DNA from 2 places in the Planomonospora sp. ID91781 genome. Region 2 is predicted to be linked to the other one. Evidence: riboswitches for the same ligand, from Rfam matches in the RefSeq annotation. Region 2 holds a riboswitch; the other holds the start of a gene.

Region 1 (14,450 bases), on a different contig from region 2:
GGTGGCCACGGTCCTCACCCTGGCGCTGCTGGCCGCCTGCGGGCCGTACCTGCTGGTGCCGCTGGTGCTGGCGGCGGGCGCGGCGGCCGCCGGGCGGGTGCGGGTCAGAAGCTCCGCGGCAGGCCGAGGACCTGGGTGGCCAGGTGGTTGAGGAGCAGTTCCTCGGTGACCGGGGCGACCCTGCCGATGCGGGCGTCGGCCAGCAGCCGGGCGACGGGGTACTCCAGCGAGTAGGCCATGCCCCCGTGGGTCTGGAAGGCGTGGTCGGCCGCCTCCCAGGCCGCCTGGGAGGCGGTCAGCTTGGCGATGTTGGCCTCGGTGCCGCACGGCCGCCGCTCGTCGAAGAGCCAGGCGGCCTTGTACAGCATCAGCCTGGCCAGCTCGATCTTGGCCTTGACCTGGGCGAGGGGGAAGGCGACGGCCTGGTTGGCGCCGATCGGGCGGCCGAAGACCTCGCGCTCCTTCGCGTACTGCACGGCCGCCCGCAGCGCGACCTCGGCGCCGCCGAGCGCGGATGCGGCCAGCAGGATGCGCTCGGGGTTGAGGATGTCCCACAGCACCCGCGCGCCCTGGTCCGCCTCGCCGACGACGTTCGCCGCCGGCACGCGCAGGTCGTCGATGAAGACCGTGTTGGACGGCGTGGTGTTGGCGCCCATCTTGGGGATCGGCCGGTAGGAGAGCCGGCCCGCGGCGACGGCCTCGGGCACGTTCACCAGCAGGACGGTCAGGCCGTGACTGCGTGGGCGGGCCTCGGCGGCGGGCACGGTCCGGGTGACCAGGAGCATCCAGGCGGCGCGCTGCACGCCGGTGATCCAGATCTTCTGGCCGTTGACCACGAACTCGTCGCCGTCGCGGCGGGCGGAGGTCGAGATGCCGAGCGCGTTGGAGCCGGCGTCGGGTTCGGTGAGGGCGAAGCAGGTCTCGATCTCGCCGGTGGCCAGCCGGGGCAGCAGCTCCTCGCGCTGGCGCGCGCTGCCGTGCCGGGCCAGGGTCATCGCGCCGAAGCCGGGGGTCAGGACGTAGGTGAACGCCGAGCCTCCGGCCGCGCCGGAGGCGGAGAGGGTCTCGGTGGCCACGGCCAGCTCCAGCAGGCCCTGGCCGCCTCCGCCGTACTCCTCGGGGACGGCCAGCCCCAGCCAGCCGCCCTTGGCCAGCTCCGCCCAGACCTCCTCCGGCCAGCGCTTGTCGGACTCGCAGCGCTGCCAGTAGCCGAGGTCGTAGCGTGAGCAGATGTCGGCGACGCCGCGCTGTACGGCCAGCGCGCTCTCCGGAAGAGTGAAGTCCACCCTGATCGGCTCCGTCCTGGTCGCGTGCGCAGCGAACCGGTTGCGCACGCAATGGTAGAACGAAGTTCGGTCAGAAGGCGAGGGTCACGCGCGCGGGCGCCGCGCGTGGTACACGAAGGCCGGCGGGACGTTCGCCCACACCGTCCGGCCCGTGACGACCTCCTCGAAGGTGCGGTGCAGGCGCCGCCGGAAGCGCCGCGCGGGCGGCAGGTGCTTGGCGAAGCTGTAGGCGAAGGTGGTGAAGGCCGCGTTCGGCCCCATGACGGCGGCGACGGCGTCCAGCAGGCTCGCCTGCGTCCCCTCGGAGAACGCGGCCCAGGGCAGCCCGCTCACGACCGCGTCGGCCTGGAGGAAGCCCCGCCGCTCCAGCAGGTCCGGCAGTTCCGCCGCGTCCGCGACCACGACGTCGACCTTGGGGTGGCGGGCCGCGAGGAACTCCGCCAGCTTCGGGTTGATCTCGACCGCCAGGTGGTGCCCCCGGCCGCCCAGCCGCCGCTGGATCTCCGCGGTGAACGCGCCGGTGCCGGGGCCGAGCTCGACGATCACCGGATCGCCCCGGTGGGGGATCGGTGCGGTCACGGCCTCGGCGAGCCGGCGGGAACTCGGTGCCACGGCTCCGGTGGTCCCCGGGGCCCGCATCCACTGCCCCAGGAAGACCGCGGTGTCATTGGTCATGATGTGAAGGTTAAGGGTTCTTTGGCCGTTGATTACCGGTCATTCGGCCGATCTTCCGGCCAGTAGGAGGAGGCGCCGCCCTTCGGGAGGATGAGCGGACCGCCTGCGCGGGCGGATACCTTTTCGCTATGAGATCCCGCGGTCCGGTGCCGGACGTCCTTCTGGCGCTCGCCGGGATCGCCCTCGGCCTCGTCGTCTCCGGCAAGACCGGCGAGCCCGCGCCGTGGCCGGCCGCGGCGGCGCTCGCCCTGCTGGCCGGGGCCCCGATGGGGTTCGTCCGGCGCGGTCCGCTGGTGGTCTGCGCCTACTACGCGGCCTTCCTGGTCGTCGGCGACCGGTTCCCCGCGTTCGCCACCGACACCGCGCAGATCCTGCTCCCGGTGGCCGTGGGGATCCTCGCCCACCGCGACGCCTGGCGCCGGATCGTGCCCGGCGCGGTCCTGGCCGGCGCCGCCACCGCGGTCAACCTCGCCGACCCGGCGACCGCCCTCACCGCCGCCACCTGGTACTTCCCGCTCGGGATGAGCGCGGTCCCGGTCGTGGTCGGCCGCTACCTGCGCAGCCCCATCGAGGCGGTGGCCGAGGTGGAGCGCCGGCCCGGCCTGGACCTGCTGCTGGCCGGCGGCGGGGTGGCCTTCATGGTCCTGGACACCTGGACCGGCTGGGACGCCGGGCCGTGGCCCGTCTGGGGGGTGGGCTGGTTCGTGATCGGCTGCGGGCTCACCGCCGGGCTGGTCCGCCTGCTCCCCGGCACGGCCTTCGCGCTGCAGGCCGTACTGGTGCTGCTGGCCGACCAGAACGCGCAGTTCGCCGCGAACTCGCTGCAGGGCCTGTTCCTGGTGACGCTGGGCGCCTTCGCGATGTACGCCTCGTGGTCCTGGACCGCCGTCGCCTACCTGCTCGCCGCCGGGGTGACCGCGTTGAACGTCGTCGGCGACGAACTGGCCGAGGTGACCCCGCTGCGCATCGCCGCCCTGATGGCCATGGTGGCCGCGCCGGTCATCATCGGCCGCTACCTCGGCGTCCGGCGGGCCGCCGCGGGCCTGCAGCTGGCCATGGCCGAGGAGGCCAGGCAGCTGGCCGCCGAGCGCGCCCGGGCCGACCTGCTGGCCGAGCGCGAGCGCATCGCCCGCGACGTCCACGACATCGTCGCCCACCACGTCGGCGCCATGGTGCTGCGGGCCGGCGCCGCGCAGTACGCCGCGCCGTCGGGGCCGGTGGCCGAGGCGCTGGCCGACATCCGCGCCACCGGCCACCAGGTGCTGGAGGACCTGCGGGGCCTGCTCAACGTGCTGCGCGACCCCGAACTGGCCCACCTGCCCGTCGCCGACCCCGAGGAGGTGGTCCGCGACGCGGTGGAGCGGATGAACGCCGCCGGGCTGGAGGTCGAGCTCCGCCTCGACCCGGGGGCCGAGTCCGTCCCCCTGGTGACGCGCGCCTCGGCCGCCAGGATCGTCCAGGAGGGCCTGACCAACGTCCTCAAGCACGCCGGGCCCGGCACCCGTGCGACCGTCGAGCTGCGGGACGCCGGCGGCGCGCTGGAGGTGAACGTGCTCAGCGGCCCGCCGCCGGGGCCCCGCGACGCGCTGCCCTCCTCGGGGCAGGGCATCGCGGGCATGCGCGAGCGGGCCCGCGCCCTGGGCGGGGACCTGTCCGCCGGTCCCCGCCCGGACGGCGGCTGGCGGCTGGCGGCGACGCTCCCGGTGGAGCGCCCCGGCCATCCGGCCGGATATTCGTGCGGGATGACGCCGCAGTACAGACTGCTGCCGTGGCGTCGCGAGGAGGAGGAGACGGTGTGAGCGGGCGCGGTGCGGCCCAGTCCCGGCGGCAGGGGGAGGAGGCCCCGTGATCCGGGTCGTCGTCGCCGACGACCAGGCGCTGGTGCGCGCGGGCGTGCGGATGCTCCTGGAGGCGGCGGGGGAGATGGAGGTCTGCGGCGAGGCCGTGGACGGCGCGCAGGCCGTCGAGCACGCCGAGCGGCTCCGCCCCGACGTGCTGCTGATGGATCTGCGCATGCCCCGGGTGGACGGGCTGGAGGCCACCCGGCGGATCCTGGCGGCCTGGCCCGCCGCGCGGATCGTCATCCTGACCACGTTCGCCGAGGACGAGAACGTCTACGCGGCGCTGCGGGCCGGGGCGATCGGCTTCCTGGTGAAGGACGACGAGCCGGAGCGGATGGTCGACGCCGTGCGCCGGGCCGCCGCGGGGGAGCCGCTGCTGGCCCCCTCCGTGCTGCGCCGCGTGGTGGAGCGCGCCCTGGCGGCCGAGGAGCAGGCCGGCCCGCGCGTCCCGGCCGGGCTCACCGACCGGGAGCTGGAGGTGCTCTCCCTGGTCGGGGCGGGACTGTCCAACGGGGAGATCGCCGACGCCCTCCACGTGGGCGTGACCACCGTCAAGACCCACGTCTCCACCGCCATGGACAAGCTGGGCCTGCGCAACCGCATCCAGGCGGCGGTGGTCGCCCACCGGATCGGCCTGGTCGGCGCGGACTTCCGCCCGGTACGGAATCCTCCCCGCGGCGGACCGGCGGGTCCGCCCCCGGGCTGACGACGGGAGCGCCCCCTCGCGGCCACGATGTGCTGCCAGGCAACCACCGCGAGGAAGGACACCTCTCATGCAGGAGGTCATCACCCAGGGCCGCGCCGCCCAGACCCGCCCGGTCTCCACCGGCCTGCTGTACGGCCTGCGCGTCCTGGTCACCGCGCAGGCGGCCGGGCTGATCGTCGCGGCCTCGTTCGCCGGCCAGGCCGTGAACGGCGGGGCGGACCTGGCCGAGACCCACGTGATGGCGGGCATGGCGGTGCACCTGATCGCCCTCCTGCAGATCGTGGCGGCCGTGCTGGTCTGGCGGCCGGGCCGCGGCGCGGGCTGGCCCGCGCTGGCCAGCCTCGGCCTGTTCCTGGTCGGGATGGGCCAGCACTTCAGCTGGGAGGCGCTCGGCACCCACGTGCCCAGCGGGCTCGCGCTGTTCGGGCTGACCGTGGCCGTGCTCGTCTGGGCCTGGTCGCCCCGCGCCGCCGCGCGCCGCTCCTGACCCTGCGGCCGGACCGCGACCGGACCGCGACCGGACCGCGACCGGACCCGGCCGCCCGTCCGAGGGCGGCCGGGCCCGGATCTCAGTAACGGAAACCGGAGACCAGCGTGTGCAGCCGGGCCGACAGCCCGGCCAGCTCGGCCGCGGCCCGCTGGCTCTCGCCCACGCCCTCGGCCGTCACGCGCGCCGCCCCGGCCAGCACCGAGATGTTGGCCGCGATGTCCGCGCTGCCCTGCGCGGCCTCGGCCACACTGCGGTTCATCTCCCCGGTGGTGGCGGTCTGCTCCTCCACCGCACCGGCGATCGTCAGCTGGTAGTCGTTGATCCTGCCGATGATCGTCGAGATCTCCGCGATGGCCGCCACCGCGCTCTCGGTGTCGGCCTGGATCGCCTCGACCCGCTTGGAGATGTCCTCGGTCGCCTTGGCCGTCTCCTGCGCCAGGTCCTTGACCTCGCCCGCCACGACCGCGAAGCCCTTGCCGGCGTCCCCGGCCCGCGCCGCCTCGATGGTGGCGTTCAGGGCCAGCAGGTTGGTCTGCTCGGCGATCGAGGTGATGGTCTTGATCACGCTGCCGATCTCCGCCGACGAGGCGCCGAGCTTGGCGACGGTCTCGTTGGTGGAGGCGGCGACCTCCACCGCCTTCGAGGCGACCTTGGCGCCCTCGCCGGCGTTGTGCGCGATCTCCCGGATGGACGCGCCCATCTCCTCGCTGCCGGCCGAGACGGTCTGCACGTTGTGCGAGACCTGGCCGGCGGCGGCTGCGACGTTGCCGGCCTGGGTGGAGGCCTCGTCCGCGCTGGCGGCGATGCGGTCGCTGACGCCCGACAACTCGGTCGAGCTGGCGGCCAGCGTGTCGGCGCTGGTGGCCAGCGCCTCGATGGCCTCGCGGATGGCCGTGTTGGCCTGGTTGACCGCCACCGCCATCTCGCCGACCTCGTCGCGGGAGGTCACCTCGACGGTCCGGGTCAGATCGCCCCGGGCCATGGCGGAGAGGGTCTGCGACAGCTTCCGCAGCGTGCCGACCATCGTGCGGGCGATCAGCAGGGCGACGACCACGGAGAGCGCCAGGCCGACCGTGAGCAGCACGATGACCGAGACACGGGCGTCCTCGTAGCCGGCGTTGCCGGCGGCGACCATCATCTCGCTCGCCTTCCGCTCGTTGTCCACCAGCTTGTCCATCAGGACGTTGAGCTCCATGGAGGTCTCGCCGAGCCGGGTGGCGGCCTGGGCGAGGTCCGTGCCCGATCCTGCGGGCAGGGGCGCGCCGAACATCACGGCGTCGCGCAGGACCTCGAACTCCTGCCACACCTCCTCGAAGGCGGCCAGGTCCTGCTGCAGGGGCTGGTAATCCGCGACGTCCGCCCTGTAGGCCTCGAACGCGGCGGTCACCTGGTCGGTGTAGTCGTGCACCTGCCGGGTGCGCTCGGCCCGCTTCTCGGGGGCCCGCTCGAGGACGGCGCCCACCGAGGTGTTGTACATGTCGGCCATCCGGGCGCGGACCTCGCCGAGGGCGGCCTGGTTGGTGTTGGCCCTCCCCATCGACCGCATGTCTTCGTTCATCGTCGACATGCGGCTGAGCGCCGTCACGCCGATCACGCCTGCCATGACGGCCACCAGCGCCACGGCGACGAGCATTTTGGTGCTGATGCGCAGGTCGGCGAAGCGACCGCGCAGCGCGTTGCGGCGTACGGTCACCGCGGGGGGTTCAATTCGGTCAAGAGGGGGTTCACGGCAGGTCCTTTCCAGCGCTGAACCGGGGGAGGGCTGTACGACGGTCCCGGGTGGGGGCGTCGCCGTTCCATCGGTGCGGGAGGAAGGGAACTGAGGAGAGCCGCGGGATGCGACGGAGGTCACCCGGACCGCCGTCCGCCGCGGAGCCCGGCGCACGCGGCCCCGCGGTCCGGCGGGTTCCGGACCGCGGGGCCGCGGGACCCGCCGGTCAGTCGGCCAGAGGCAGGTAGACGCGGTTGCCGTTCGCCGCGAACTCCTCGGCCTTGGCCCGCAGGCCGGCCTCGACGTCGTCGCCGGACAGGCCCGCGCCGCCGCCGTACGCGGCCGCGATGTCGTGGCTGATCCGCATCGAGCAGAACTTCGGCCCGCACATGGAGCAGAAGTGCGCGGTCTTGGCCGGGGCGGCGGGCAGGGTCTCGTCGTGGAAGGACCGGGCCGTGTCGGGATCCAGGGACAGGTCGAACTGGTCCTCCCAGCGGAACTCGAACCGCGCGTCGGACAGGGCGTCGTCCCGGGCCTGGGCCCCCGGGTGGCCCTTGGCGAGGTCGGCCGCGTGCGCCGCGATCTTGTAGGTGATCACGCCGGTCTTCACGTCGTCCCTGTCCGGCAGCCCCAGGTGCTCCTTGGGCGTGACGTAGCAGAGCATGGCGGTGCCGTACCAGCCGATCATCGCCGCGCCGATGGCGGAGGTGATGTGGTCGTAGCCGGGGGCGACGTCCGTGGTCAGCGGGCCGAGGGTGTAGAACGGCGCGTCGTCGCAGAGCTCGCGCTGCAGGTCGACGTTCTCCTTGATCTTGTGCATGGGCACGTGGCCCGGGCCTTCGACCATCACCTGGACGTCGTGTGCGTGGGCGATCCTCGTGAGCTCGCCGAGCGTGCGCAGCTCGGCGAACTGGGCCTCGTCGTTGGCGTCGGCGATCGACCCCGGGCGCAGGCCGTCGCCGAGAGAGAACGCCACGTCGTAGGCGGCCAGGATCTCGCAGATGTCGGCGAAGCGCTCGTACAGGAAGCTCTCGCGGTGGTGGGCCAGGCACCAGGCCGCCATGATCGAGCCGCCCCGGGAGACGATGCCGGTCTTGCGTCCGACGGTCAGCGGCACGTGGGCCAGCCGTACCCCGGCGTGCACGGTGAAGTAGTCCACGCCCTGCTCGCACTGCTCGATCAGGGTGTCGCGGTAGACCTCCCAGGACAGCTCCTCGGGGCGGCCGCCGACCTTCTCCAGCGCCTGGTAGAGGGGGACGGTCCCGATCGGCACCGGGGAGTTGCGGATGATCCACTCGCGGGTGGTGTGGATGTTGCGGCCGGTGGACAGGTCCATCACGGTGTCGGCGCCCCACCGGGTCGCCCAGGTCATCTTGTCGACCTCCTCGGCGATGGTGGAGGCCACGGCCGAGTTGCCGATGTTGGCGTTGATCTTCACGAGGAAGTTGCGGCCGATGATCATCGGCTCGCTCTCCGGGTGGTTGACGTTGGCCGGGATGATCGCCCGTCCGGCGGCCACCTCGTCGCGGACGAACTCCGGGCTCACCCCCTCGCGGACGGCGACGAACCGCATCTCCTCGGTGATCACGCCGCGCCGGGCGTAGGCGAGCTGGGTCACCGGCGCCCCCGCCGCCCGCAGCGGCCGATGGCCGCCGCCGGTGAAGACGGCGTCCAGCGAGCGCAGGTCGCGCGACCGGGACTCGGGGTCCCGGTAGCCGTCGTCGCCCGGCTCGACCGGGCGGCCGCCGTACCGGACCACGTCGCCCCGGCCGGTGATCCACTCCTCGCGCAGGCGGGGCAGGCCGCGGGTGATGTCGACGGTCACCGCGGGGTCGGCGTAGGGGCCCGAGGTGTCGTACAGCGTGACGGACTCGCCGTTGGTCAGCCGGACCTCGCGCATGGGGACGCGGAGGTCACCGCAGTAGATCTTGGAACTGGTCGGGCGCGCGTCGGACATCGCGCAAACTCCCTTCGCCGGCATTACCCGGAGCAGGTTCTGGCGGTCGGCGGCCGTTCCAGCCGTCCTCTCAGCCCGGTTCTCCGGGCTCCCGCGTTGGTCGGCGAAACCATAACGCGATCTTCACGCCGATCGCCAGCCCGCACGGCGGTGAGGGATATGTCACTCCTCCGGGCCGAGGCCGGTTACCGGCCCCCGAGCCGCGACGCGTCAGCGTCGCCATCAACACAGTAGTGTCACCCTCAGGTACGGGGAGGGGACGAACGGGTGAATGCGGAAGTTTCGGGGACCGAGGACCGGATCTGGACGGTCCCCAACGCGCTGAGCCTGGCCAGGCTGCTGGGCGTGCCCGTCTTCCTCTGGCTCGTGCTCGGCCCCGAGGCCGACGGCTGGGCCGTCGCGCTGCTGATGCTCGCCGGGTTCTCCGACTGGCTCGACGGCAAGATCGCCCGAGCGTGGAACCAGACCAGCAGGCTCGGCAGGCTGCTGGACCCGCTGGCCGACCGGCTCTACATCCTGGCGACACTGCTCGGCCTGGCGCTGCGCGGCATCATCCCGTGGTGGCTGGCGCTCGTCATCCCGCTGCGGGACGTCATGCTGCTGGGCATCCCGCCGATCCTGCGCCGCCTGGGGTACGGCCCGGCGCTCCCGGTGCACTTCCTGGGCAAGGCCGCCACCGCCAACCTGCTCTACTCCTTCCCCCTCCTCTTCCTCGCCCACCACGACGCGTGGTACGCCGGCCCCGCCCGGATCCTCGGCTGGGCGCTGGCCATCTGGGGCGTGGGGCTGTACTGGTGGTCGGGGGTGCTGTATTGGGTACAGGTGCGGCAACTTCTCAAAGGAGCTGGAACGCCTTAATGAGGTGATTCGTGAAGGCCGTCGTGATGGCGGGCGGGGAGGGGACACGGCTCCGGCCGATGACCGCCAACCAGCCCAAACCGCTGCTGCCCGTGGTCAACCGGCCGATCATGGAACACGTGCTGCGGCTGCTGAAGAGGCACGGGTTCACCGAGACCGTGGTGACCGTGCAGTTCCTGGCCGCCCTCGTCCGCACCTACTTCGGTGACGGCGACGAGCTCGGCATGGACCTGTACTACGCCACGGAGGAGACGCCGCTCGGCACGGCCGGCAGCGTCAAGAACGCCGCGGACGAGCTCCGCGACGACCGGTTCCTGGTCATCTCCGGTGACGCGCTCACCGACATCGACCTGACCGACATGGTCCGGTTCCACCGGGAGCAGGGCGCGTTGGTCACCATCGGGCTCAAGCGCGTGCCCAACCCGCTGGAGTTCGGCATCGTCATCGCCGACGAGCGGGGCCGGGTCGAGCGCTTCCTGGAGAAGCCCACCTGGGGCCAGGTCTTCTCCGACACGGTCAACACCGGCATCTACGTGATGGAGCCCGAGATCCTCGACGAGGTCGCCGCGGGGGAGCCGGTCGACTGGTCGGCGGACGTCTTCCCCCGCCTGCTGGCGCGCGGGGCCCCGATCTTCGGCTACGTGGCGGAGGGCTACTGGGAGGACGTCGGCACCCACGAGAGCTACCTGGCGGTCCAGGCCGACGTGCTCTCCGGCCGGGTGGCGGTGGACCTCGACGCCTTCGAGCTCTCGCCCGGAGTCTGGGTGGCCGAGGGCGCCGTGGTGGACCCGGACGCCGTGCTCAAGGGCCCGCTGTACATCGGCGACTACGCCAAGGTCGAAGCCGGCGCCGAGCTGCGCGAGTACACCGTGCTGGGGAGCAACGCGGTGGTCCGCGAGGGCGCCTTCCTGCACCGGGCGGTGGTCCACGACAACGTCTACGTCGGCCCGGGGGTCCACCTGCGCGGCTGCGTCATCGGCAAGAACAGCGACCTGATGACGGGGGCCCGGATCGAGGAGAGCGCCGTCATCGGGGACGAGTGCGTCATCGAGGCCGAGGCCTACGTCTCCTCCGGCGTCAAGGTCTACCCGTTCAAGACCGTCGAGGCCGGGGCGGTGGTGAACACCAGCGTGATCTGGGAGTCCCGCGGCCAGCGCAGCCTGTTCGGTCCCCGGGGGGTCTCCGGGCTCGTCAACGTCGAGATCACCCCCGAGCTGTGCGTACGGCTGGCCAGCGCCTACGCCACGACGCTGCGCAAGGGCGCCTCGGTCGTCACCTCCCGCGACTCCTCGCGCGCGGCGCGGGCCCTGAAGCGGGCGGTGATCAGCGCCCTGAACGCCAGCGCCATCAACGTGCTGGACCTGGAGGCCACCCCGCTGCCCGTCTCCCGCTTCCACACGGCCAAGGAGAATGCCGTCGGCGGGATCGCGCTGCGCACCACCGCGGGCGACCCGCAGAGCGTGGACATCGTCTTCATGGACGACAGCGGCGCCGACCTGTCCCGGTCCGCGCAGCGGAAACTGGAACGGGTCTTCTCCCGCCAGGAGTTCCGCCGGGCCTTCCCCGGCGAGATCGCCGAGCTCGGCTTCCCCCCGCGGGCGGTCGAGGACTACACCCACGAGCTGCTGCGCCGGGTGGACATGACCGGCGTGCGCGACGCCGACATGAAGGTCGTGGTCGACTGCGCCGGGGGCACCTCCTCCCTGGTGCTGCCGAGCCTGCTGGGCAGGGCCGGGGTCGACGTGCTGACCGTCAACAACCGGCTGGACGAGGCCTCGCCCACCGAGACCTTCGCCGAGCGCCGCCGCGACCTGCAGCGCCTGGCGGAGCTGGTCGGCTCCTCCCGGGCGGCGTTCGGGGTGCGGTTCGACCCGGTGGGCGAGCGGGTCTCGCTGGTCAACGAGACGGGCCAGCTGATCAGTGAGGAGCGCGCCCTGCTGGTCGTGCTGGACCTGGTCGCGGCCGAGCGGCGCGGCGGCCGGGTGGCGCTGCCGGTGACCACCACGCGGGTGGCCGAGCAGGTCTGCCGCTTCCACGGCGTGCAGGTCGAATGGACCTCCACCGCGCTCGACGCGCTCACCGCGGCCTCCCGCGCGCCGGACATGGTGTTCGCCGGGGACGGGCGCGGCGGGTTCATCGTGCCGGAGTTCGGCCCGGCGGTGGACGGGCTGGCGGTCTTCCTGCGCCTGCTCGGCCTGGTCGCCAGGACCCGGCTCTCGCTCAGCCAGATCGACGCCAGGATCCCCGTCGCCAGGCTGCTGCGCCGTACGGTGCCGACCCCCTGGGCGGCCAAGGGGGCGGTGATGCGCTCGGTCATCGAGGCGGCCGAGCGCCAGCGCATCGACACCACCGACGGCGTGCGGGTCGTCGGCGAGGACGGGAGCTGGACGCTGGTCCTGCCCGACCCCTCCGAGGCGGTCACCCACCTGTGGGCCGAGGGGCCCGACGCCGACTCCGCGCAGGTCCTGCTGGAGCACTGGGCCCGGATCGTGGAACGGGCGGCCGGCCCGTGAGCCGGGTGACCCCGCCGGGCGGGCGGGGATCGAGGGCCTGCGGGGCGGAGGGAGTCCGGGACGGGAGAGGTCTGAGGGACGTGGGAGAACCTGGCGGGCGGCGCGACGCGCCCGGCTTGGCGAAGATATGGACCTTGGGCCTTCCCCGCCTGTAACTTTGTCCCCGACCGAACCCCCGGTCCAGTGCTCGCCTTGACCTTTGCGCCTCAGCGGCGTAAGTTGCGGCATTCGCAGTTTGAGCAAACACTTGAGAAGCGAAGAAGCGAGGCGCGCATCCCCGAGCACCGTTGCCGCGCCTTCGCGGTAGGAGGCCGAGCCGATCGATGCCGAGCGTCTACTGCACGCAGTGCGGTCATGCCAACCCCGAGGACGCGCGTTTCTGTTCTCGCTGCGGGTCGCCGCTGACCAGAGCCGAGACACCCGGAGACAGCACGTCGACGATCTCCCTCTCCGGGATCGAGGCCTACGAGGCGGAGACAGGGGAGGCGCTCCTCGCCGAGCGGCAGGCCGTCGAGCAGTTGCCCCCGGGCACGGCCCTGCTCGTCGTCCAGCGCGGTCCCAACGCCGGCAGTCGCTTCCTGCTGGACAGTGACCTCACCACCGTGGGCCGCCACCCGGAGAGCGACATCTTCCTGGACGACATCACCGTCTCGCGGCGCCACGTGGAGTTCTACCGGCGCGGCGGCGGCGTGTTCACCGTCCGCGACGTGGGCAGTCTCAACGGCACCTACGTCAACCGCGAGCGGATCGAGGAGGTCCCGCTCTACGGCGGTGACGAGGTGCAGATCGGCAAGTTCCGCCTGGTGTTCCTCACCCGCGGCGCCGCTGGAGGATGATGAGCCCGCAGGCCGCTCGTGCGCACATGAGCATCGGGGAGGTGCTCGCCCTGCTGCAGGGCGAGTTCCCCGACGTCAGCATCTCCAAGATCCGTTTCTTGGAGGGCGAGGGGTTGATCGAACCGGAGCGCAGTCCCTCCGGCTACCGCAAGTTCACCTACGCCGACGTCGAGCGGCTCCGCTACATCCTCAGCGAGCAGCGTGACCGCTACCTGCCGCTGCGCGTGATCAAGGACCGGCTGGAGGAGGCCGACCGCGAGGAGCGGCCCGTCGCCCGGCCGCGCGCCGTGCCCTCGGAGGCGCAGCCGGAGGTCCGGCTCAGCCGCGAGGAGCTCCTGGCCGCCGCCGAGATCGACGAGGAGACCCTGGCCGAGCTCGAGGACTACGGACTGCTGGCGGCCGTGGCCCGGCACTACGACGCCGAGGCGCTGGCCGTGGCCCGCAGCGTCGGCGCGCTGTCCGCCTTCGGTCTCCGGGCCCGCCACCTGAGGGCGGTCAGGGCCGCCGCCGAGCGGGAGGCCGGGCTCGTGGAGCAGGCCGTCGCGCCGCTGCTGCGCCGTCGCGCGCCCGGTGCGATCGACCGGGCCGACGAGACCGCCAGGGAGATCTCCGGCCTGCTGCTGGAATTGCACGCCTCGCTGCTGCGTTCCGGTGTTCGTGGGGTCCTGGGCCGGTGAGGGCCTGACCGGGCGCCCGCGCCCCCGCGGGTGTTACGTTGAATGAAACGGTTGAACCCAGCGAAAACGGAGCAGCCCGTGTTGCAGATGGAGGTCGTGGGCGTCCGGGTCGAGATGCCCTCCAACCAGCCGATCGTCCTGCTGAAGGAGGCACACGGGGAGCGCTACCTGCCGATCTGGATCGGGATGACCGAGGCGACCGCGATCGCCATGGCGCAGGCCGAGGAGCCGCCGCCCCGGCCGCTCACGCACGACCTGTTCCGTGACGTCATCGACGCGCTCGGGGTCCGGCTGACCACGGTGAACATCGTCGCGCTCCGGGAGGGGATCTTCTTCGCGGACCTGGTGTTCTCCAACGGGGCCGAGGTGAGCGCCCGGCCGTCGGACTCCATCGCCCTGGCCCTGCGCACCGGTGCCCGCATCTTCGCCAGCGAGGACGTCGTCAGGGAGGCCGGAGTGATCATTCCTGAGGACCAGGAGGGGCAGGAGGACGAGGTGGAGAAGTTCAGGGAGTTCCTTGACCAGATCTCGCCGGAGGACTTCGGCCGTGCGGGGTAGGAATTTCGGTGCATTTACGCTTCACGACGCGCCGAGTGGGGTCGTTGACTGAGGCAGATCCCAGTCTTACGGTGCGAGTGAACCTGTGGCCGTGTACAAACCCCCAGATCAGGCCATGGGATGAGAGAAAGCCGGAGGTCCGCAGTGGCGGTCAGCAGCGGCGAAGGAAAGGCGGCCGGCCAGGATGATCCGGGGCGGCGCCGGTCGGCGCGCCAGCGCGCCGGAGAAGAAGGCCTGCTGTTCGACGGGCGACCGGTGAGCCCGCCCGCCGACGTCGGCTATCGAGGCCCCACGGCCTGCACCGCTGCCGGGATCACCTACCGGCAGCTGGACTACTGGGCG
Region 2 (14,450 bases):
GCTCCCAGACGGCGCGGAAGCCGTACCGGACGGCGACCATGAGCGTGGCGAAGATCCCGGCCGTCCAGCCCCACTGCGCCGCCGTCCACGACATCGCCGCCAGCGGCGTGGCCAGCAGCGCCGCGATCGGCGGGTAGGTGAACGGGAGCAGCTGCGGCGCGGGCGTGGCGAAGTCGTAGACCGGCCGTCCGGCCAGCACCATCTCCCCGCCGGTACGGTAAACGTCCAGATCGACCAGACGCTGGTCGTCGACGTTGCCCAGCCAGTGGAGCACCAGCGGGGCCGCCGCCAGCGCGATGAGCGCCGGCACCGGCAGCCACGCCCGGATGGGCCGCCTGATCTCGGTCGCCTCGTCGGTCCTCACGACCAGGCAGGCTACCGTGACGCGGGAACCGGCCGTCGACGGACGGGAACTGAGGGGGAGACCGGATGGGCCCAGCACGCGGACGCCGCACACCGCACCGGAACGCTCCGGAGCACGCCCGCCGGACCCCGGCGCCGGGCGCCCTCGGCGCCGCCGCGGTCCGGGCGGCCCGCCTGGCGCTCCTGCTCGTCACCGCCGCGCTCCTCGCCCTGCCGGGAACCGCTACGGCCGCCACCCCCGCCGCCCCGCCGGGAGCGGGGACGGCCGGCGCCCCCGCCGCCCCGCCGGGAACCGCTACGGCCGCCGGCCTGCCCCCCCTCCCGGGAGCGGGGACGGCCGGCGCCTCCGCCGGGGACGGACGGCCCGCCCGGGTCGTGGTCGTCGGGGTGCCGGGGCTGCTCTGGAGCGATCTGGACCCGGTGCGGACGCCGAACCTGTGGCGGCTGACCGGCTCCGGCGGGGCGGCTTCGCTGTCCACCCGGGCCAACCCGCCCAAGGGACGGGGCTTCATCTGCCCGGTGGAGGGCTGGCTGACGGCCTCGGCGGGGCAGCGGGCTGGCACGTCCGCCCCGGGCTGCTCCCCGCCTCCGGTCCCGCAGGTCTCCGGCGAGGGCGCCGGCGTGCCGGGCTGGGCGCAACTGGTCGCCTTCAACGCGGACACCTCCTACAAGCCGGTGCTCGGTCAGCTCGGGCAGCTCGTCACCGATGCCGGAGGGAGGGTGGCGGCGGCCGGACCGGGGGCCGCTCTCGGGGCCGCTGACAAATCCGGAAAAGTAGCCAAATACGCGGAGACGGTGGAGCGGCTGGGTGAGCTGACCCCGTACCGGCTCGTCGTCGTCGAGGCCGGAGACCTCACCCGCGCCTGGCTCGAGGACGGCAGCGGCAGCGGCAGCGGCAGCGGGACCGCCACCGGGACGGACGGCGGGACCGGCGCGGCCGGTGACGCCGCCGGCACCGGCGACGGCACCGATCGCGACGTGCCCGCCGCGCCGCCGGACGAGGTCAGGCGCGAGGCCGTGGCCGGGATCGACCGCCAGGTCGGCGCCGTCCTCGACCGCCTCCCCCCGGACTCCACGCTCCTGCTCGGCGGCCTGTCCGACGCCTCCGACGTGGCCCACCTGCACGTGGCGATCGCCTCCGGCCCGTCGCCGGACGGCTCGCCGTACCCCCGCGGCTACCTCACCGCCGCCTCCACCCGCCAGAACGGCCTGGTCACCACCACCGACCTGACCGCCACCGCGATCGCCCTGCTGGGGCTGGAGACGCCGAAGACGGTCGTCGGCCGCCCCTGGACCGGCGGGGACCCCGCCCCGGGCGCCGGAGCCTCCGGAGGCGCCGCAGACACCCCAGGAGACGCCCCGGGGGACGCCACCGCGGCCGTCGTGGCGGACCTGGCCCGCGAGAACCTGGCCAGCCGGGTGGTGAACCGGGTCCGCGGCCCGTTCTTCGGCGGCTTCGTGGCCGTGCAGATCCTCTTCTACCTGCTGGCCGCCGCCGCGATCCGCCGGGGCTGGGGCGGCGCGCGGGCGCTGACCGCGGTCCGGGCCGTCGCCGCGGTCAGCGGGTCGATCGCGGTCGCCACCTTCCTCGCCCAGCTGGTGCCCTGGTGGGCCTTCCCGGTCCCGATGGCCGGGGTGGTGCTGACCATCCTCGGCATCGCCTGCGCCGTCGCCGCGCTCGCGTTCGCCGGGCCCTGGCGGTCGCACGTGCTGGGCCCGCTCGCCGTGGTCGCCGGGATCACCTCGCTCACCCTGCTGGCCGACGTGATGACCGGCTCGACGCTCCAGGTCAACGCCGTCACCGGGTACGAGCCGGTGGCCGGCGGGCGCTTCTACGGGTTCGGCAACATCGCCTTCGCCGTCTACTCCGCCGGGACGATCCTGGCCCTGGCCGGAATCGCCCAGTGGCTGACGTCCCGGGGACGTCGCGGGCTCACCCTGGCGGTCTGCGCGCTGTACGGCGGGCTGGCGGTCTTCGCGGACGGCTGGCCGGGCTGGGGGGCCGACTTCGGCGGGGTCCCGGCGTTCCTGACCGGGCTGGCCGTCTTCCTGATCCTGCTCTCCGGCCGCCGGGTCTCGGCCGTCCGGCTCGGCCTGGTCGGACTGGCCGGGATCGGCCTGATCACCGCGATCGCGGTCGCCGACCGGCTCCGCCCCGCCGGGCAGCGCACCCACCTCGGCGCGTTCGTCCAGCAGGTGCTGGACGGCGAGGCCGGGACGGTGATCGCCCGCAAGTTCACCGCGATGGTCGGGGTCACGGTCGGCAACTGGTCGCTGACCCTGCTCACGCTGGTCGCGCTGGCCTTCCTCTTCCTGGTGCTGGACCGCCCCTCCCGCTGGGGCGCCCCCGCGCTGGGACGGGCCTACGCCCTCGCCCCGGCGCTGCGGGCCGGGCTGATCGGCGCGCTGACGTGCGCGCTCATCGGGTTCCTGATGAACGACTCCGGCATCGCCATCCCGGCCATGGCCCTCACGGTCGCGGTGCCGCTCACGCTGGCCGCCTGCGTGCGCGCGCTCCGGCTCGCGCCGCCCACCACAGCAGAGCGGCCGTCAGAGCAAGCAGGGACCACGGCACCACCTGCTGCCTGACGACGGTCTTCAGCCAGAGCAGGTCGTCGGGGCGGAGCGCCTCCCGGGCCGGGAGGTAGCCGAGCGAGAGGATCGCCGTCCTGGCCACCACGAACCCCTCCAGGGCCGGCCAGGCGGGCGCCGCGGCCAGCAGCGCGAAGGCCAGGCCGTCGTACCAGGGCAGCGCGTACGGCGCGGCGAACAGCCAGGCCACGACGATCACCGCCGCCACCAGCGGGGCCGGGGCCTCCGGCGGAACCGGCCGCCGGACCGGCGCCGAGGTCGACGGCGGGACCGGAGGGGTCGAGGTCGACGGCGACGGCGGGACCGGAGGGGTCGGGGGAAGAAGCCGGCCGCCCGCAGGGACCGCGCCGCCCGGGCCGATCGGGCCGCCCGGCACGGCCCGGAACACCAGCCAGGCCAGGGCCGCCAGCAGGAGCACCGACCCGGCCTGGATCCAGACCGCGTACGCGCCCGGCCCGAACAGCGACTGGAGGGCGAGCTTCACCGGCTGCCACGGGGTGCCGAGGGAGACCTTCCGGCTGGCCGCGCCCACCTGGTCGAGCACGTGCGGCCCGGCGATCCCGTAGACCGCCGCCACCGTGGCCGTCGCCGTACCGGCGACCAGGACGAGCCTGCCGGGCCGGCGGCGCAGCTCCCAGGCGGGCCCGAGCGCGACCAGCCCGGCGTTGAGCTTGACCCCGATCCCCAGCCCCAGCAGTACCCCCGACGTCGCGCCCCCGGCCGCGCCCCGCAGGGACGAGAAGGCGAACAGGGCGGCGGCCATGCAGGCCACGGCCATGGTGTCGACGTGCATCCCGGCGGACAGGTGGTAGATCATCAGCGGGTTGGCCGTCCAGAGCAGCGCCGCCCGCCGCTGGAGGTCCGCGTCGGCGGCGGTCAGGCGGTGCAGCAGCAGCCCGGTCCCGACGAAGGCCGCGGCGTTGAACAGCGCCATCCCGAAGACGGTCAGCCGGACCGAGTCGCCCCCGGCCAGGCTCGCCAGCGCCTGCACCGCCGTCGCGACCGGGCCGTAGACGCTCGTCACCCCGGCCCACTCCTCGACGGCCCCCGCCACCGGGTCACCGGGGAACGCGGCGGGCGCGACGGCGTACGGATCACGGCCCAGCGCGGCCAGCCGTCCGTAGGCGGCGTAGTTCAGGTGGTCGGCCGAGCCCGACGGCGGCAGGAGGGCCAGCAGTGCGGCCACGGCGGATCCGGCCCAGAGCAGCAGCCGCGGATCCGGCCGCCACCGCGACCGCAGGGCCGCGGCCAGGCCGGTCCCGCCCAGCGCGATCGCCGCGGCGGCCAGGGCGATCACCAGGTGGCCGCCCGGCCCGGCGTTCAGGGAGTACGGCGGGTGCCAGGAGGGGCCGGGCAGGCCCGGCGCCATGGCCGAGGGCCCCAGCAGGCCGATCAGGACGGTCAGCCCGGCCGAGAGCCCGATCGCCACCGGGGCGAACACGCCCAGAGCGTCACGCGCGCCGTGCCGTACGGGTCCGCCGGCCACCGCCGTGTCCTGAGTCACCCGCAAATTCCAGCACACCCGCCGCGGTGCCCGCGGCGGGGCTCAGACGTGCAGCGCCCTGCGGGCCAGGAGGGCGCGGGCGACGTCGCGGAACTGCCGGGTCCGGTGGAGCTGGGCCCGCCAGTCGGTGCCGGTGGCGCGGTGGGACATCTCCACCTCGACCTCGCGGACCCGGAAGCCCCGGCGGAGCAGGTCGATCGTGAGGCCCGTCTCCACGCCGAAACCGCGCGCCAGCGGCCGGGCCGCCTCGAAGGCGGCCCGGGTCAGGCAGCGCTGGCCGTTGAGCGGCTGGGTGGGCGTCCAGCCGGTGGCGCGCTCGATGCCGTCACGCGCGAGCCGGACCACGAACCCGTGGCCCCCCAGCTTGACCCGGGTGACGAAGACGGCGATGGTCATGTCCGCCTCACCCGCCGCGACCGGCTCGATCAGGGGCACGGCCGTGTGCGCGGTCTCCCCCAGGTCGGCGTCCAGGAACAGCAGGTGCCGCGGAGGCCCGCCCCGCTCCTCGTCGAACAGCCGCACGACCTCCGCGCCGCTCTCCATCGCGGCGGCCTTGCCCCGGTTGCGGCTGTGCCGTACGACGCGGGCTCCGGCGGCCCTGGCCACCCTGCCGGTCCGGTCGGCCGAGCCGTCGTCCACGACGACGACCAGGTCCACCCCGGGCAGCGCCCGGGCGGCGGCCACGGTGGCACCGATCCGGTCGGCCTCGTCCTTGGCCGGGATGATCACTGCTGTGCCGGTCATGCCGCCCTCTTCCGCAGGTCGCCTCGTCCGCCGGTCGCCGCGTGCGCGCGGCCCTCCGTCCCGGGCCCCGCGAGGCGGCTCACGCCTTGGGCTCGGCCGCCAGCAGTTCCTCGGGCACCGCCTCGTGGACGGTGAACACCGAATCGAGACCGGTGACCTGAAGAATCTTACGGACGGCGGGGCGCGGCCCGGCCATCTCCAGGACCCCTCCCTGCTCGCGCAGCCGTTTGAGCGCGGACAACAGGACGTTCATGCCGGTGGAGTCGCAGAACTCCACGCCGGACATGTCGACGACCATGAAGGCGGCGGCGCTCTCGTCCAGCAGCCGATCGAGCTCGGACTGCAGGCGAGGCGCGGTATATAGGTCGATTTCTCCGACAATGGTCACAATTGTGTGGCCACCATGAGATCGAGTTGAGACTTTTAGCTCCACAGCGGGCACACTAGCGGCGCCGGAGCCCCGGGTCACGTTCTACGGCCCAAGGGGGTGTCCTGTTCAAGGTTTTGCCTGCCGGGGCTATCGGTCCCGGCCCTTTGTCGCCCGTTCTCCCCTCACGCGAACCCTCGGTGCGCGAAGCTTGACAGCGTGCAACACCGGCTCGGCCGGAAAGGGGGGAGGCCCGGAACCTCCCGACCGTCGCTGCACCAAGTCGACGACGGACGACGAGTAGAAACGGGCCCAGTAGCTTCGATGAACAACGATCTTCCTGAGGATCCCCAGCGCCAACTGCTCCGCACGCGCCTGGAGTCCACCATCACGCGCGCCACCAGGTCCACCTCGTGGCAGGACGCGACCCACTCCCTCCGCGGTCTGGTGAACCGCGAGGGCTTCGTCCCCATCCGGACCCGCCTCACGAGCGACGACCTCGACTTCCTGGAGGGAGCACGCCAGGAACTGCTCGACTTCGCCGAACTCGGGATCCGGCTCCTGGACCTGCACCAGCCCCGGGACGCGGGCGGCATCACCAGCGACGCGGCGCATCCGATCCTGCGCTGCCGGAGCTGCATGTGGCGCTGGCCGTGCCCGACCTTCCGGGCGATGTCGGAGAGCTTCGGCGCACTGCGGGACCCCCTCTCCCGCGAGCCCGCCGAACCGGCTCCCGACGGCGCCTCCCTCTCCGACGAGGTCCAGGTGACCCTCATGGTCCCGGCCCAGTCGGAGGGCCAGGCCGCCCTGTCGGCGGTGCCCCGGAGAGTCGTCGGAGACATACCGGTCTGACCGCGGCGGTCTCACTTCGACAGGGGGAGGCGGATCTCGAAGCGGCAGCCGGGCCCGGCGTTGACGACGCCGATGGCACCCTCGTGGGCCTCCACGATGCCTCTGGCGATCGCCAGGCCGAGCCCGGCGCCCGCGCCGTCCCCCCGCGGGCTCCGGGCCGCCTCCCCGCGGAAGGCCACGTCGAAGACCCGGGGCAGGTCCTCCGCCGGGATCCCGCCGCAGCGGTCGGTCACCGACAGGCGGGCCAGCCCGCCCTCCGCAGTCGCGCGGACCGAGACCGTGCCGCCGGCCGGGGTGTGCCGGATCGCGTTGGCCACCAGGTTGCACAGGGCCCGGGAGAGCTCCCCCGCGTCCGCCTGGACGGGCACCACCGGGTCCACGGAGCCCGCCAGCCGCACCCCCTTGGCCCGGGCCAGCGGCTCCACCCCGGCCAGCGCGTCGGCGACCAGGTCACCGAGGCCGATCCGGCGGCGGGACAGGCGCAGCGCGCCCGCATGGATCCTGGACAGCTCGAACAGGTCGTCGACCATCCCGGAGAGGCGGTCCGCCTCCAGCCGGATCCGGGCGTGGTAGCGGTTCACCGTCTCCGGGTCGGAGACCACGCCGTCCTCCAGCGCCTCGGCCATGGCGCGCATCCCGGCCAGCGGGGTGCGCAGATCGTGACTGACCCAGGCGACGAGCTCACGGCGGGCGCCCTCCAGCGCGCGCTCGCGCTCGCGGCCGAGACGGATCCGCCGGTAGGCCTCGTCGAGGGCGGCGGCGATCGTGCCGAGCTCGGCCGGGAGACCGCGGGGCGGGGTGAACTCCCCCGAGTCGGGCACGTCGTGCACGGCGGCGACGAGCCTGCGGCTGGCGGCCACGACGCGTCGGCCGAGCACCGCCGCCACGCCCAGGCCGGCCAGGCCCCCGATGACGACCACGCTGAGCACGATGTCCCGGGAGCCGCCCTCGATGATCATCCTCATGGTGATCGCCGCGACGCCCGCCACCGTCACCACGACGGGGACCGCGGCGAGCACCGCGAGCATCGTCCCGATCGACCGCTCACGGAGCAGGTGCATGGCGCCCAGCCCGGCGAGCGCGACCGGCAGGCCGAGGCCGGCGGTGACCGCGGCGATCTCCACGATCTCGGGGATCACGCCGGCTCCGCGGGCTCGTAGCGGTAGCCCACGCCCCAGACGGTGACGATGCGGCTGGGCACGGTCGGGTCCGGCTCGATCTTCTCGCGGAGGCGGCGGACGTGGACGGTCACCGTGGAGGAGTCGCCGAACGACCAGCCCCAGACCTGGTCGAGCAGGGTGGACCGGCTGAACGCCTGGCGGGGGTTGCGCATCAGGTGGGCCAGGAGATCGAACTCGCGGGCGGTCAGCGTGACCTGCTCGCCGCCGAGCCGTACCTCGTGCGCGCCCACGTCGACCACCAGGTCGCCGTCCCGCAGCACGCCCGTGCCCGTCGGCATCGACGCGCCGCGCGCCCGCCGCAGCACCGACTGGACGCGCAACGCCAGCTCGCGGGGGCTGAACGGCTTGGTGACGTAGTCGTCGGCGCCGGTCTCCAGGCCGGCGACCCGGTCGATCTCCTCGCCCAGCGCGGTCAGCATGATCACCGGGACCGGCCGGCGCTCCCTGAGCTTCCTGCAGACCGTCAGGCCGTCCAGCTTGGGCAGCATCAGGTCGAGCACGAGCAGGTCGGGCGGGTCCGCCAGCGCCCGCCTGAGCGCCTCGGCACCGTCTCCGACGCACTCGACGCGATGCCCGTCGCGTTCGAGGTAGCGGGCCACGACCTCGGCCACCGTCGGGTCGTCCTCGACCACCAGAATGCGCGCGCTCATGGCCCCACGGTAGGCCCGCGCGTCCTCCTCCGGAGGAAACCGTCACCGGCCCGTAAGACCCCGGCGCGCCCGCGTTATGCGCCATCGTTATGCGGCCCGCCCCGCACCGGGCCGATCTCCGGCGTACGGTGGACCCATGGGTCGTATCGTGATGGCAGTCCTGGGCGTCCTCCTCGCGCTCTACGTGGTGTTCGGGCTCGTGCTGCCCGCCCTGTTCGGGCTGTTCAAGCTCCTGCTGGTGCTGGCCTTCGTGGCCTTCGTGGTCGTCGCCCTGGTCACGGTCGTCGGCCGGTCCAAGTGACCCGGTCCACCCGGGCGGCCCTGCGGTGAACCCCCTGCTCGTCCTCCAGACGCTGTTCGTCTGGCTGCCCGACGGCGGCGCCCTGACGGTGACCGCCGTGGCCGGGCTGGGCGTGCTCCTCCTCGCGTGGGCGCTGCGCACGGCGCCCTCCGCCGCCGCGTCCCGGCCGGGCCTCCGTCCGCCGGGGCGGGGCCGCGCCGCACCACCGGTCTTCGTACGGCAGTGCGATCCCGGCGCGCCCGGACGCTCCCGTCCGCGAGCGCCCTCCGCGGGCCCGGCGCCCGCGTGACCCCCTGAGAGAGCACCCTCCCCCGATCCGGGGGAGGGCGATCGCGGGTGCCTTCTGCGCCGACTCCACTCCGTTCAGAAGGGCTCCTCAGTGTTCGATCCCGTCCTCGGCTTCACCGCCGACCTCATCGCCGCGCTCGCCGGCCCGCTGGGCTCCACCGCGCCGGCGATCGTCCTGTTCACCGTCGCCGTCCGGCTCCTGCTGCTCCCGCTCAGCGTCATGCAGGCCAGGGGCGAGCGGGTGCGCAGACGGCTCGCTCCCCGGATCAGGAAGCTGCAGGACCGCCACGGCCGCGACCCCGAGCGGCTCCGGCGGGAAATGGCCGCCCTCTACGCCGCGGAGAACGCCTCACCTCTGGCGGGCTGCCTGCCGGGCCTGGCCCAGTTGCCGTTCTTCGCGGTCATGTACCAGGTCTTCGTCTCGTCGACCATCGCCGGGCAGGCAAACGCGCTGCTCACCCACGGGCTGTTCGGTGTGCCGCTGGGGCAGCAGTTCGCGGGCACGGTGGCCGGGTTCGGACTGATCAGCGGCCCGTCCCTGGTGTTCGCCGGGCTCTTCCTGCTCCTGCTGGCCGTGGCGGTGATCACGTCGCGGCGGATCCGGCGCACGATGGCCGAAGGGGACCAGGAGGTCCAGCCTGCGGCCCTGCGCGGGCTGATGCCGCTGCTCCCGTTCGGGACGCTCCTGGCGGCGGCCGTGCTGCCGCTCGCGGCGGGGATCTACCTGCTCGTCACGACGGCCTGGACGGCGGGGGAGAGGGCGGTGCTGTACCGGGCTTCTCCCTCCCCCGCCTGATTCAGATGCACTCCCGGACGGCGGGTGAGGGAACGGCGGCATGACCGTTGCTCACCGTGTCGGCGGTCGCGACGGCCGCCCACACGGTGGTGACGTCCCCTTCGTGTCTGACCCCCCAGTTCTCGGCCAGGTATTCGACGATGCCGAGCCCCCGGCCCCCCAGCGAGGAGAGCGCGGCTCTCCCCGCGCGGGGTTCGGTGGCCGAACCGCCGTCACTCACAGCTACCTCGACATATCCGTCAGTGCACTGCCATGCCACTTTGATCTGCCCGGACGGCAGGGGGTGCGCATGCCGGAGCGCGTTACTCAGCAGCTCGCTCACCACCAGCACGGCGTCATCTATCACGGTCTCGTAGACGCCCCATTCCTGCAGGTCAGAGCTGAGGTACTGACGTGCGACGGCGACGCTGGACGGTGCATACGGCAACAAGACGACGCTCGACGGACCCACCTCCCCCTATCCCTGTTCCCCCCTGAGGAGCACACCCCAGTACGACCGAAATGCCCCGTTAGATAGTCATAGAAACCGCAGACCGGTTACAGCTTGTGCACGCTCGACAATAGATCGGCGCTTCCATTGCCGCCTCGTTACCGCCCCGGCGTGTCCCTGCCGGTAACGGGAGCCGGGCGTGTCGGAGCCCGCCGGGGCGGACCCGGCCTGGCGAGCCGTCCGATACGCTGCCGTGACCACGCGCCTGGACGGGAGAGGGTGGGACATGTCATCCGGGTCATCCGGCGATCTCGACGCACTGCTGCGGGTGACCTCGCCCACCTACGTGGGGGACCGGCATCCCGACGTCGCGTTCGGCGTCCACGAGGGCCCGGTGGGGCGGCTGATCCTCGCCGTGTCCGGCCGGGGCGTGGCGGCCTGCAGCTACGAGGACGAGAACGTCGTCTTCGAGCGCGTCGCCCGGGGCGTCAGCTCGTTCATCGGGCCCGACCCGCGGCGGCTCGACCCCGTCCGCCGGGAGCTGGACGCCTACTTCTCCGGCCGGCTGCGCGCCTTCACCACCACGGTCGACCTCCAGCTCGCCACGCCGTTCGCCAGGACCGTGCTGCAGATGATGCTCGCCGTGCCGTACGGGACGGTGACCACCTACCGGGAGATCGCCGGGCGGATCGGCCGGCCGCGGGCGCTGCGCGCGGTCGGCAACGCGCTCGGCGCCAACCCGGTGTGCGTGATCGTGCCCTGCCACCGGGTGGTCGAGAGCGAGGACGTGCTGGGCGGCTACGCCGGCGGCACGACCGCCAAGGAGCGGCTGCTCCGCATCGAGGGACGCCACCGCCCCCGGTAGCCCTCCGGAGATCCCGCGCCGTCCTCCAGCGGCGGTCCGTCAGCGGCGGTCCGTCAGCCGGCCGCGGAGGGCGCCGACGGCCAGGGTCACCAGGACGGGGACGATGAACGCGGCGAGGGAGGCGCTCATCCACGGCTGCGGGACGAGCCCGACCAGGTCCCGCGCGCCCGTCCAGAACGCCTTCCACCAGGCCAGTTCCGGTGCCGTCGGCAGCGCCGCCAGCATCCACCAGGCCGCGAAGCCGAGCACCCACGGCAGGACCATGAGCCAGCGCGAGGGCGCGGTCTCCGAGGTGTCCCAGCGGTCCCTGCCGCCGAGCAGGAAGTAGTCCACCGCGAGGACGGCGAACATCGGGACGAAGACCGCTCCGATCAGGCCCAGGAAGGCGGTGTAGGTGTCGGCGCTGACGAAGATCGCGAGCAGGGTGACCAGCGCGCCGGTGCCCGCCGAGATGATCCGGCGGTCCAGCCGGGGCAGCAGGTTCTGCAGGGACATCGCGGTGGAGTAGACGTTCACGAACGACTGGTCGGTCTCGCGCAGCACCAGGATGCCGAAGAAGAGCCAGCCGAGCGGGGCCGCCACGAACGGGTCCCAGACCTTGTCCGGGTCGTTGCCCACCAGTGCCAGAGCGGCCACGCCCAGGGTCAGGCAGGCCACCTGGGCGACGGTGTAGCCGCCCACCACGCCGGTGAAGGCGGCCCTGCCGGAGCGGGAGAAGCGGGCGAAGTCCGCGGCGACCGGGACCCACGAGACCGAGAGCGCGATCACGTAGTCGACGGAGGGGGCGAACGCCTCCCAGGTACCCGCACCGATCGCCGGATCCCTGCTGAAGAGCGCGTAGGCGAACCAGACCGTCGAGACGACCACGCCGGCGGTGACGAAGCGGCGCAGCAGGCGGACCGCGCCCAGCGGCCGGATGGTCAGCGCGGTGGTGATCACCCCGCCGAGGACCACCCAGACGGCGTAGGGCACCTCGGCACCGAACGATCCGGCGATGGCCTGGGCGCCCTGGGCGATGACCCAGAGCTCGAAGGCCCCCCAGCCGAGCATCTGGACGATGTTCAGCACGGTCGGCACGTAAGACAGCCGCGCACCGAACAGGCCCCGCAGCAGCACCATGGCCGGGGCGCCGGTCTGCTGGCCCGGGATGGCGGCCAGCGCCACCATCGCGGTGCCGATGAGGCTGCCGACGACCGCGGCCGCCACGGCCGCCAGGAAGCTCAGCGGCCGGTCGCCGAGCGGATCGATCAGCGCGATCGCACCGGAGAACCCGAGCAGGCTGACGCCCAGGTTGGCCCAGAGCGCACCCTGGTCGAGCACTCCCAGGGCCCTGGGCGGGGCCTCGTCGAGGGTGAGAGGGGCCTCCGCGTGCTTCGCGGCCACCCCGGAACCGGCGACGTCGGACGTCATCACGCGCTCCCTACGCCGGCATTACCCGGACAGGTTCATGCGGTCGGCGGCGCGTGGGAGGGCCTTCTCCGGCCCTCCGCGTGGTCCCGCCCTCTCAGCCCGGCTCCGCCCGAGCTCCCGCGGTAGATATTCCGTCCCGGATTATGCCATCCGCACCGTTCAGCGCAAGAGCCCGGGTCCGGCGGCCCGGCCCAGCCCGTTCCCGCCCGACTCGACCTCACCCGCTCCCGCCCGGCCTCACCCGCCCGGTCCCCGCTCACCCGGTCCCATCCGCTCCCGCGCCCTTCAAGCCGCGGACGGGTCCCGACCGTCCCGCCCCTTCAGGCCACGAACGGGTTCTGGCCGGTCTCGCTCACCATCGGACGGCCCGCGAAGGCCCAGGACTGCATGCCGCCCCCGACGTTGACCGCGTCCCGGCCCAGGTGGTTGAGCCAGGCCGCGGCGTGCGCGGAGCGCCCGCCCACCCGGCAGACCACGTAGACGGGGACGTCGCCGGGGACCTCCTCCACGCGCGCCTGCAGCTCCCCCAGCGGGATGTGCACGGCCGTGGGCGCGTGCCCCGCCCGCCACTCGTCGTGCTCGCGCACGTCCAGCAGGAACGCCTCATCGGGTACGGCCTGCACTTCGACCTCAGGAACATTCATGGCCCCATGATGCCCGCTCGGCGGACCACCCCGTCCGCCTCCGGCCGGAATCCCCGCCGCAGGTCAGGGCACGTCCCAGAAGGCGAGCTCGTGGGCCATCCCCGCGGTGAACAGCTCCCTGGCCCGCCGCGGGTCGGGCGCCGCCTCGTCGATCATCACGGCGATGCGCCCGGTCAGCTCCGCGAAGCCGGGGTGGGCGTAGGTGTCGACCCAGGCGCGGTAGCGCGGCTCGGCGGGCGGGTTCTCGGCCAGGATCCGGCCCAGCGTCGAGTAGCCCCACATGCAGGGGTAGAGCGCCGCCAGCCCTTCGGCGTAGGAGGCGGCCGACTCCAGCAGGAACGCGGTGTAGGCCGCGCACGCCGGCCCCTTGCGCGCCCCTTCCAGGTCGGCCCCGAACTCCGCGGACAGGGAGCGGTGCAGGTCCAGCTCCTCGTGGAAGGTGGCGTGGGCCAGGTCCACCAGGTCGCCGAGGTGCCCGTCCGGGGCCTGCCAGGCCAGCCGGGAGAACACCCGGACGTAGTCCAGCAGGAAGAGGTAGTCCTGCTCCAGCCACGACCGGAACACCGGCTCGGCCAGGTCGCCCCGGGCGATCCCGGTCACCGTCGGATGGGCGAGCTGCGCGTCGAGCAGGGGGCGGCCGATGGCGTGGAGTTCCTCAGAGATGCTCATAGGCCGGGGATTGTCGCAGAGACCGCCTTCCCTCCAGGACCGGGGTACGGCGCACGACACCGGGCCGGGGTACCGCGCACGACACCGGGCCGGGGCGCGGTGTCCTCCGCCCGGACGGCCCCGGTAACCGCCGGCCGCGGCCCCATCCGTGGCGCAGCCTCCTTCGGCCGGGTCAGGCCAGCGCGGCGGCGCCGAAGGAGACGCTGAAGCGCCTGCACCAGATGGTGACGGTCCGCAGATCCTCCAGGTCGGCCCCGGCGGGGATGGCGTAGTTGGCGTCGCCCTTGTTGCCCTTCAACCCGCCCAGCTCCAGGTGCTCGCCGTCGTCGAGGTTGAACCACCCCGCCCGGCCCTCCTTGACCGGCTGGTCGCTCAGCCAGACCCGCAGGTCCGGCCCGTCGGAGGTGTCCAGGTCCTCGATCCTCAGCACCCGGCGGCCGTCGGCCAGCTCCAGCACCTTTGCCGTGCCCGTCGTGTCGTGCTCGTGGGAGACGAACACGCCGGTCGCCACGGTCCTCGGCCCGGAGACCGGTTCGGCGGGCGCGTCCGGGGCGCCCTCCGCCTCCGCTCCCGGCGCGGAGGAGGCGGGCACGGAAGAGGCGGCCGCGGACGGCGGTGCCTCGTTCACCTCGACCGTGGTGAACAGCCGCCACGGCTGGAACAGGTACAGCGCGACGGCGAGCCCGGCCGCGCCGAGTGCCAGGACCACCCGGACGGCGGGGTGGCGGAGCGGTCTCTTCGTTCTCACGGGTCCTCCCGGCGCGCTGTCGGCTTCGCCCCGAAGGTACGCCCGC

Evidence for each region. Region 2 has a riboswitch for thiamine pyrophosphate ahead of HS048_RS04615 (cytosine permease). Riboswitches for the same ligand answer to the same signal wherever they lie in the genome.
Region 1: it holds a riboswitch for thiamine pyrophosphate, as region 2 does, so the genes downstream of both, thiC (phosphomethylpyrimidine synthase ThiC) here and HS048_RS04615 (cytosine permease) in region 2, are expected to answer to the same signal.

Annotation. Positions count from the first base shown of each region.
Region 1 covers NZ_JABTEY010000002.1:69,887-84,336, forward strand. The annotation lists gene HS048_RS19515 (APC family permease) at 1-151, shown strand, start outside; gene HS048_RS19520 (acyl-CoA dehydrogenase family protein) at 105-1,286, opposite strand; gene HS048_RS19525 (class I SAM-dependent methyltransferase) at 1,371-1,961, opposite strand; gene HS048_RS19530 (sensor histidine kinase) at 2,090-3,760, shown strand; gene HS048_RS19535 (response regulator transcription factor) at 3,807-4,508, shown strand; gene HS048_RS19540 (hypothetical protein) at 4,576-4,995, shown strand; gene HS048_RS19545 (methyl-accepting chemotaxis protein) at 5,078-6,691, opposite strand; gene thiC (phosphomethylpyrimidine synthase ThiC) at 6,936-8,666, opposite strand; TPP riboswitch at 8,659-8,771, opposite strand; gene HS048_RS19555 (CDP-alcohol phosphatidyltransferase family protein) at 8,934-9,524, shown strand; gene HS048_RS19560 (mannose-1-phosphate guanyltransferase) at 9,536-12,037, shown strand; gene HS048_RS19565 (FHA domain-containing protein) at 12,361-12,873, shown strand; gene HS048_RS19570 (MerR family transcriptional regulator) at 12,900-13,550, shown strand; gene HS048_RS19575 (bifunctional nuclease family protein) at 13,629-14,108, shown strand; gene HS048_RS19580 (MerR family transcriptional regulator) at 14,253-14,450, shown strand, end outside.
Region 2 covers NZ_JABTEY010000001.1:1,000,497-1,014,946, reverse strand. The annotation lists gene HS048_RS04680 (glycosyltransferase 87 family protein) at 1-364, opposite strand, end outside; gene HS048_RS04675 (hypothetical protein) at 430-2,952, shown strand; gene HS048_RS04670 (hypothetical protein) at 2,852-4,459, opposite strand; gene HS048_RS04665 (glycosyltransferase) at 4,502-5,203, opposite strand; gene HS048_RS04660 (STAS domain-containing protein) at 5,283-5,636, opposite strand; gene HS048_RS04655 (hypothetical protein) at 5,895-6,422, shown strand; gene HS048_RS04650 (sensor histidine kinase KdpD) at 6,434-7,561, opposite strand; gene HS048_RS04645 (response regulator transcription factor) at 7,558-8,253, opposite strand; gene HS048_RS04640 (hypothetical protein) at 8,390-8,554, shown strand; gene HS048_RS04635 (DUF6412 domain-containing protein) at 8,580-8,843, shown strand; gene HS048_RS04630 (membrane protein insertase YidC) at 8,934-9,638, shown strand; gene HS048_RS04625 (ATP-binding protein) at 9,640-10,065, opposite strand; gene HS048_RS04620 (methylated-DNA--[protein]-cysteine S-methyltransferase) at 10,355-10,933, shown strand; gene HS048_RS04615 (cytosine permease) at 10,973-12,343, opposite strand; TPP riboswitch at 12,334-12,474, opposite strand; gene HS048_RS04610 (rhodanese-like domain-containing protein) at 12,664-12,987, opposite strand; gene HS048_RS04605 (TenA family protein) at 13,051-13,656, opposite strand; gene HS048_RS04600 (DM13 domain-containing protein) at 13,829-14,404, opposite strand.